4 regions of the Paenibacillus sp. FSL R10-2734 genome follow, and region 4 is predicted to be linked to each of the others. Evidence: riboswitches for the same ligand, from Rfam matches in the RefSeq annotation. Region 4 holds a riboswitch; each other region holds the start of a gene.
The links. A riboswitch is a leader RNA that binds a small molecule or an ion and turns the genes downstream of it on or off. The one in region 4 is predicted to bind cobalamin.

Region 1 (2,206 bases), 310 kb from region 4:
GCAGAGGGAGGCCCTGCGTGATCAAGGTATGATTCCTCTGGATGATATCGTAGATCTATCTCATCTTAGAGATGAGGATTGTCTTGTATATGATTCGGAAGAGGATGCGGCGGGCATTTTTATTGAGGAGCTTGGGTATTGGAACGAGGTAATTCGCATGCATTTTCGGAGTCCGTTTGTGTACCGGATTTCACCTAATTGGGGCGGCTTCTCCGTATCTCCTAAGCTGAAAGATACGCTAACCGGATCGTATAACGCTTCACTTAAGTGTTGTCGAGAGCTATTTAAGGTTATGACAGATTATGGAGTATCAGGCTCTGAGTTTGAGCTTTATACATGTTGGGCAGAGGAAGAGGATCATCCGCGTAATAAAAAGCTTGATCGCATCTTTGATCTGGCTTCTTTGTCACTGGAGGATGGCTTTGAGCTGAGAGAAAAAGAGTATATTGTGGTTAAAATCATCTGATATTCAATGAGATTATCGCCAACTACTCGCTATATAAAACTTTCAAGAGTCCACGGCTCACATCCCACAATGTAAAATGTTATTCATCCATACTTTTCGCTTTGTACCTCCCGATGGACTAGAGAAAGCCTGCATAGATACAGTTTTTTAATGGGATATCTTCTTCATGAAGATCAAAAACTGCGTATGTACAGGAATATCCTCATTTATGACTCGAAATCTTCTTCAGGAGCAAAAATAACTGCAGATTTGTAGGAATCATGCTCCTGTCCTCCTCGTATCATTAAAAGATGTACTTTTGCAGGTTTATTCAGCGGTTATCGTTACTGCTAAGTCAACCATCAAGCCATTAGCATCTTTAAGCTCCCCCCTGCCGCTTACACCCTTGATCAATCCTTTCATTTACGTAAAAAAACAAATATAACATGACAAAAGCATATATATTAGATATGATGGGGGATGGAAAATTTAATATTAGCAATAGGTGCCAATTATGAATGTTTCGAAAGAACAATCATAGATTGGTTAAATGGAAAGCGGGTGTAATTCCCGCGCGGTCCCGCCGCTGTGAAAGAGGAGTCCTTGTAATATGCCACTGGGAAACTGGGAAGGTAGCAAGGATGATGATACTTGAGCCAGAATATCAGCCTGTTTCTGTTACACCATCAAACTCTACGAGCGATAGAGAGGTGCTTGATATAGTATATGCCTGCTTTTATTGCGGTTCACTATCTTAAACCTCTCGACGTTTATGTTGAGTGGTTTTTTTGTATTGCTGAAGAAGTTTACTCTGTTTTTTATCATAGGAAATGAAGGGAAGGGTTAAAGAAAAATGAAGAAAAATAAGTTTTTAGCTTGGTTACTCATTGTAGCTGTATTTATCACGACGTTCTCTACAAGTGTAGTTCCGGCTCATGCGAATGGGGCGAATAATGATCCTGTAGTAGTGACAACGGAGTTTGATCAATCTGTAGTAGAACAGAGCAATGTGGTAGTGCAAGAGCCAGATACTGAGAGCCCTACTATATCAATAGAAGGTATACAAAATAACCAGCAATTTTCGAGTAGAGATGTAGGCTTCAAAGTAGTTGTAACAGATAACGTATATAAAGATATTGTTCCGTCTGTAAAAGTTAATTCGGTCACTTTAAATGCTACTAATGGTGAATACAAAGCGTCTCTTAACCCAGGTAGCAATACAATAACAGTAACGGCTGTTGATGGAGCAAAGAACAAAGCAGTAGATGTAACGTATCAAGTTATTTACAATATTACTGCCAAAGATCAGTTAGATAGAAGTTTGGCTTATATCTTGAAAAGCGTTAAGAATCCACAATTTGCAACAGATTACGGAGATTGGTCAGTTCTTTCATTAGCACGGGCCAACTACACAGTACCAAGTAGTTATTATAATCTCTACTACAACAATCTAACTAATAGTGTAAAACAATTAATAAGTGAGGATGGAAAGCTCGATGCTACTAAAAGCACAGAGAATTCCAGAGCGATTCTAGGACTTGCCTCTATCGGGAAGGATATCACGAATGTTGCAGGTTATGATTTAAGAAAGGCATTCGCTGATTTTGATTTTGTTAAGAAGCAAGGGATTAATGGCCCTATATTTGCTCTAATAGCCATAGATACTCGGAATTATGACATTCCTGTAGTTGAAGGGGTTAAAGATCAAACCACAAGAGAAAAACTGATTCAGCACATTTTAAGTCAAGAGATAACCGGTGG
Region 2 (2,206 bases), 460 kb from region 4:
TACGACATACATCCATCCATCATAACCGCCATAGCTTCCACCCAGAACGTTTCCAATTCCTGTGACATAAGCACCGGATGGATTTGTGATCGGCAAGTTCTTTTGAAGAGCCAGCTTCTCCAGTGCTTCAAGTGCGTTTCCAGCATATCCATATCCCTGTGCTAATGTACTATTAGGACCTTCTATAGTAACAGGAGCGTAGATTAATGAATTCTGAACGGATGACTTAGAAAAATCATATAGCTTGCTATTACTACCTTTATGGAGCAGATTGTAAGCAACAAGCGCCTGAAGCCCCTGCTCTGTGGATAGAACATTGCTGCTTCCACCACGGCTATGAGCGAAGCTTCCGTCAGCGAGACGGTAGCTTAGTAGGTCAGCGATTAGACTCACTTTATTCTTGGTATATTCTAATCCACTAGGATCTACACCGAAGGATGTGAGACCTAGGATAGCCTGGGCTGTACTTTCAGCACTATCTCCGTAACCGCCATGGGCATCCTGAGCATTGGATAACCAAGCCACGGCTTGTAGTCCTGCTGTATAGGCCTCTGGGCTATTCTTATGCGCCGCTAGAGCGGTCAAAGCTATAGCTGTCATATCAGGCTCACTAGCACCTGTAGTTAAGGCAAAACCACCATCTTGATTTTGCTTGGAGAGAATCTCAGCAACGAGCTTATCCACTGTCCATTTCGCGTTATATGGAATGTTATATTTACCTGAGTCCAGCGCAAGTAAAGCATATACTGGATTATTAAGTGTCTGTCCACTGATTTTGTCATGATTATAGATCTTCTCTATTAAGTTATAGCCAGGAGTTGTTTCGCTTCCAGCAAAATTAGTAGGATCGGCACCTATCGCTCTTACTGCAAGTACGATTCTCGCAGTTTCTGTTACATTCGCGAAATTCCCCTCTGCAGCTTTCACCTTATTCTCAAGAGCTAGTAGGTAGCTTGCTGGCAGTTTATATCCCGCTTGCGCTAGACCTATCGCTTGCCAATCCGACTGCACGCCACCCTTTAAAATAAATTCTGCAGCCGTATAAGTCGCATCCGCGACATTAATCCGCTCAGCATTAGCAGCTGAATCATTAGAGGCTTCCAGTCCGGTGCTAGCACCGGACTCTGCAAAGATTGTTCCTGCCGGAGCAAGAGATGTTCCTAAAATCGAAATGACCATGAATATGGCCAGTCCAAGTACAAAAAACTTGGAGGAGAATATCTTCTTCATTGTTCAACCTCTTTCTATTAAGGAATGGATACTACATAAAATAAGAGCGCACAACATAAAGACCGCCCCTATGAAGGGCGGCCCGGGAAAATAACAAATCGAGGCTGGGGCGCTTGAACCTCTACGACCACAGAGTCTATCTGTATATGTTCCACATTCTTACCCCACGAAGAATAGAAACGCTCACGAAAAAGGCAGGTCTCCTGGCTAATGCTTCATTGCCTCTCTTCACCTTCCCGTCCTAACTGCTGACAGTGGTTTATAGAAGAGACGCTCCACATTTACAGTGGCGGGACCGCGCCGGAATTTTACACCGGACTTCCCTTTTAAGCAGACTCAGGTTTAGTCGGAGTCTGCACCTTTTCCAATATGTATGATCTTGTTTTCATAATCATATCTATTAATACACAGCATGTCTATAGAAAAGCTTTGGTTGAGCAACAAAAAAAGAACAGCAGAACCAAACCTTTTGGTATAGTCCTGCTGATCATGAATTCCTTTATTCAGCTGTTCCTTCCGGACTTGCCGTTGCCGAAGGTTCAGCACTTGAACCAACATCTGGCGTACCGTTTGGAGCGGGATCTACGATCAAAGTAAATCTACCTGCCTTGATCATGCTTTTCTCTACGATTGTCGCTCCCGGCTCCAAGGTAACCTCCACCTGATAGGATGGGTTTACCCCTTCTGTAACAGCTGTCGCTGAAGGCACAACTGTATTGTCCTCAGCATCAGCTGAAGGCGTTGGAGACGGAGATGCATCGACTGCGTTAGTAGCATCTGCATCTTCTACCGTTCCATCAGTAGTGCCTGTGGCCGAATCACCGGACAATTCTCCCTCATCCGACTCATCTGTTGACGGAACTGGACAAGTTCCATTGCTAGCAGCAACCTTAAAGCTCTTATCCACCACATTGGATGAAGTCATTAGACTAATCTCCGCCGGATTAAATTGGACACAATCATCCGCGTTGGCAAA
Region 3 (2,206 bases), 2.7 Mb from region 4:
AAGCTTGCACAGGTGCTTGTAGGATTAGTGCCAGCAGGTATGCTGGGCGTTCTGTTTAACGATTATATTGACGAGCATTTATTCTCTACATCCACCGTGTTAATCGGTCTAGTAGTTGGTGCTGTATTGATGATTATTGCAGATCTATTTGGACCAAAAAAGATCCAAACGGAGAGTGTCGATCAGATTACATACAAGCAGGCACTAGGTGTTGGTCTGGTCCAATGCTTCTCGTTATGGCCGGGATTTTCACGTTCCGGGTCGACGATTTCTGGTGGTGTCCTCCTTGGTATGAGTCATCGCGCCGCTGCTGATTTCACATTTATTATGGCTGTTCCGATTATGGCAGGGGCCAGCTTACTCTCACTGATGAAGAATTGGCAATATTTCACCATGGATGCCCTACCGTTCTTCATCGCAGGCTTTATCAGTGCCTTTGTGTTTGCGCTGTTATCGATGCGTTTCTTCCTGAAGTTGATCAACCGGATTAAGCTTTTACCGTTTGCTATATACCGGATAATACTTGCTGCAGTAGTATATTTCGTGTTTTTCTAAATCCGTTATAAGGAATCGATATAACAGAAGCCCCCGTAATCTATTGCAGATTACGGGGGCTTTCACGTATGATGGCATCAGATTAAGACACACACTTTATTAATTATAAGGAGACAGGTGCTTGCCGGAAATTAGTAGTCCGGTAGGCTTAATAGGGAAATTCGGTTCGAAGCCGATGCGGTCCCGCCACTGTAACGGAAGAGTCCATAGCAACATATGTCACTGGCAATTTACTACTGCTGGGAAGACTGCTAAGGATGTTGACACCGCTAGCCAGGAGACCTGCCTGTTTCAACAGCACTGCTTCACCTACGGAAGATAGGAAGGTGTTAGACGTTAGCCATAGGTATATTATGGGCGTCTTTCCCTTTGACTTTTTTAGGGAAGGGCGCTCTTTTTTATAGGGAAGCATCAGGTATCGGGTCAAAAATTAGAAAATGGTGAAGGGGAGCTACGAAATGACGAACAAAGTAAAAGTAAGCAATCTTGGATATCCAAGAATCGGGAAAAATCGCGAGTGGAAAAAAACGTTAGAAGCTTTTTGGGCAGGGAAATTAAATGAGGAAGAGTTCCGCACTGAAATGGCAGAAATTCAGCTTCAGCATTTAAAAACTCAGCAGGAGGCAGGTATTGAGCTCATTCCGGTAAATGATTTTACATTTTACGATCATGTGTTGGATACAGCTGTAATGTTCGGGATCGTACCTCCACGTTATGTATATGATGGTGGCGACATTGGGCTTGATCTTTATTTTGCGATGGCTAGAGGGAATGCTGAGGCTACAGCCTGCGAGATGACTAAATGGTTCAATACGAACTATCACTATATTGTTCCAGAGATCGGTGCCCAAACGCCGCGTCTGACCGAGAATAAACCACTGGCTGCTTATCGCTTTGCCAAATCTCAGGCGGGGATTGAGGGGAAACCTGTGATCTTAGGCCTGTATACCTTCCTTAAGCTGTCAAAAGGTTTTGCATCCGCAGATATTGCGAAGATCGCCGCTCGGTTTCTTCCAGTCTACGTTCAACTGTTGCAAGAGCTGAAGCAAGAAGGGGTAAGCTGGGTACAAATCGATGAGCCCGCGATTGTTACAGGAATAAATAAAGCAGAATTAACACTGCTTAATTCGATATATACAGAAATTTCTAACTCAGTGCCGGGCTTGAATATTATTCTGCAAACTTACTTTGAAGCGGCTGAACCGTTGGAGGCGCTGCTAGAGCTGCCAGTACAAGGCTTGGGTCTTGATTTTGTGCATGATGGTGGAGCGAATCTCGCTTCTATTGAACGGCTTGGCTGGCCAGAGGATAAGTGGCTGGGAGCGGGTATTATTGACGGACGCAACATTTGGCGCTCGGATCTGGACGCTAAGCTGCAGCTGCTAGAGAAGCTGAGTGTACATGTACCGCTTGAACGTCTTATTCTACAGCCTTCTTGCAGTTTGCTGCATGTTCCGGTTACTGTTCAGGGTGAGGTGAAGCTGAAGACAACCGTCAAGGCTGCTTTAGCTTTCGCTAATGAGAAACTGACAGAGCTTAGTCTGATTGGCGCTGCTTTAGGAGATAACAGGGAAGCTTCTGCTGCTGCACTTGCAGCTAGTCGTGAGGCCCTTGCATCTTTCCGAGCACTTCCTGAGCGTGGGCGTAAGGA
Region 4 (2,206 bases):
TCCAGCGCAATATCCATATAATGATTTAGATCTTCATAGAAGCCAGCTTCGTCTGCGACGTTGCGTCGGCCTGTTATTGTGCCGTGTGCCAGACCGAGCCGAACCAGATTCAGTGTATTAAAGGAAAGGTTGCCCTTCCCGGAGCAATGATTACGCCCAAAACGGTCGCCTAGCACGCGAGTTCGGCAGCCCATTGTAGCAAATTCCGTATCAGGATCACTTGGATCATAATACTGCAAGTTGAGCGGAGCGTCTAGATTAGCAAAGTTCGGATATAGTCTGCGCGCAGAACATTCAGCCGCTTTTAGGAACAGTTCATAGTTAGGATCGCCTTGCTGTTGATTGGTCCCTTGCTTACATTTGAAAATTTGAATCGGGAACACTGGTGTTTCTCCGCTGCCAAGTCCGTTCATCGTTGCGGTTAGCAGAGAACTGATCACAAGCTGGCCTTCTGGTGAAGTACAAGTACCGTAGTTGATGCTCGTAAACGGTATTTGTCCACCGGATCGGCTGGACATGGTGTTGAGATTGTGTACCATGCTTTCCGCCGCTTGTAGTGTTTCGATTTCTGTTTCCTTTAGTGCATAACGGAACGATTTCGGATATAACTCCGCCAGATCGGTCCGACTCATTGTGATTTCACCCAAAGATTCACTAGCTTGTCCTTCTTCAAAGTATTCCAGACCCTTACGGAACAGCTTAGCGAAGGATTTGGTTACATAAGGTGCTAGATCATAGTCGAGCTTATTAGCGGATACACCGCCATATTGAGCATTTTGCTGGGATTGAAAAATGATCGCTACCAGTGACATAGCTGTCATTATGGAGTTTGGAGGACGAACGCTGCCATTGCCGGTGTTGAAGCCTTCACGGAGAAGTTTATCAAACGGGATAAAAATGCAGTTGGTCGTTCCGATCGCGTATTGATCCAGATCATGCACATAGACGACATTGTCCTCAATGGCCTGCACTAGCTGCGGTGGCATCGTAAAGTTACGGGCGTACCATTTTGAATATTCACTACCGAACTTGCTCATTTTACCGGAGAAACTCTCTCCGTTCAAATTGGCATTTTCGCGCAGTAGGTCCAAATCCCGGCTGTCGATAATATCGCGTCCTAAATCAATGAGCTCTTCTAAAAGAACTTCTTTTGCATTTGTTGTACCGTTAAATTGTCTCTCCAACAACGTCATTGTATAGCTCTCCTCTCAGTATAAAAGAAAAACGTCTATCGTCCTATCATTAAGAAGTTGGACCGCCGTAAGCGGCCATATATTCGTTCTGATCTCATAAAAAAAGCATCCCCTAGCGAGGATGGCAGAAAATGCCCGATGCGTTATGTAAATATCCATACAGATATTTGCAGTGGTCTCTAAAAGAAGATGACCGCATGCGGACACCGTTCCTGTTCCTCGCAGGCATTCATAGTTGGTGTCGTCGAAACAGGCAGGTCTCCTGGCTTCCGTAGGACCTCTCGGCGCCTTCCCAAGGGCTATCTTAACCCTCAGTGGCTTCTGCCGGGAGATCTGTCCTTCTTAAGCTCTAAAAGCCTAGGAAGGATATCCGGTTACAGTGGCGGGACCGCAGCGGATTCTCACCGCACTTCCCTATTAAGCTCTAATTCCGATAAAGGATCAAAGCGCCTGTCTCCACTATATTTTGTTGTCGTTAGATAAAAATAACCCAAGATGTTGTGTTTGTAAACAGTTTTTTAGAAAACCCGCGCGGGGAGCGGGTTCTTCAAAAGTACTCCACAAATGATCCACAGGCTGTCCATAAGTAATCCACAATTGATCCACAGGCACATGGAAAATGATTCATAAATTCTCCGAAAAGATGCCACAAAGAGTCCATAAATGTAGTGCAGACGACCCTAGAATTCACTTTTTAAAAAGTACCCTTAGCCGAAGCCGCATTTCGGAGTGTTCAACGGAAACAGAGGGGTATACTAACGCTGGCATTGTTTGTGGGGGAGCGTTGGAGTTGTTACAATAGAAGGAGACACGTACTATACAATTTCGAGGAGGTATTCTCATGCCTATTGCTGAAGTGACCGTTATTCCGATTGGAACAGGCAGTACCAGCCTTAGCAGTTATGTTGCGGATATGCAGCGAGTGCTGAAGACGGTAGAAGGGATTACTTATGAGCTTACATCCATGGGGACGATCATCGAGGGACCTCTCCAGCGTATTTTTGCAGCGGTCG

Region 1: linked by a shared signal. The riboswitch ahead of NSS67_RS30520 (S-layer homology domain-containing protein) and the one ahead of NSS67_RS00030 (anaerobic ribonucleoside triphosphate reductase) in region 4 are both predicted to bind cobalamin.
Region 2: linked by a shared signal. The riboswitch ahead of NSS67_RS29880 (DUF4430 domain-containing protein) and the one ahead of NSS67_RS00030 (anaerobic ribonucleoside triphosphate reductase) in region 4 are both predicted to bind cobalamin.
Region 3: linked by a shared signal. The riboswitch ahead of metE (5-methyltetrahydropteroyltriglutamate--homocysteine S-methyltransferase) and the one ahead of NSS67_RS00030 (anaerobic ribonucleoside triphosphate reductase) in region 4 are both predicted to bind cobalamin.

What each region holds. Positions count from the first base shown of each region.
Region 1 is NZ_CP150170.1:7,026,815-7,029,020, reverse strand. It holds gene NSS67_RS30525 (hypothetical protein) at 1-466, shown strand, start outside; cobalamin riboswitch at 932-1,133, shown strand; gene NSS67_RS30520 (S-layer homology domain-containing protein) at 1,299-2,206, shown strand, end outside.
Region 2 is NZ_CP150170.1:6,876,935-6,879,140, forward strand. It holds gene NSS67_RS29880 (DUF4430 domain-containing protein) at 1-1,230, opposite strand, end outside; cobalamin riboswitch at 1,406-1,608, opposite strand; gene NSS67_RS29885 (glycosyltransferase) at 1,730-2,206, opposite strand, start outside.
Region 3 is NZ_CP150170.1:2,653,595-2,655,800, forward strand. It holds gene NSS67_RS11475 (undecaprenyl-diphosphate phosphatase) at 1-555, shown strand, start outside; cobalamin riboswitch at 654-860, shown strand; gene metE (5-methyltetrahydropteroyltriglutamate--homocysteine S-methyltransferase) at 1,014-2,206, shown strand, end outside.
Region 4 is NZ_CP150170.1:3,179-5,384, reverse strand. It holds gene NSS67_RS00030 (anaerobic ribonucleoside triphosphate reductase) at 1-1,193, opposite strand, end outside; cobalamin riboswitch at 1,428-1,662, opposite strand; gene NSS67_RS00025 (MTH1187 family thiamine-binding protein) at 2,035-2,206, shown strand, end outside.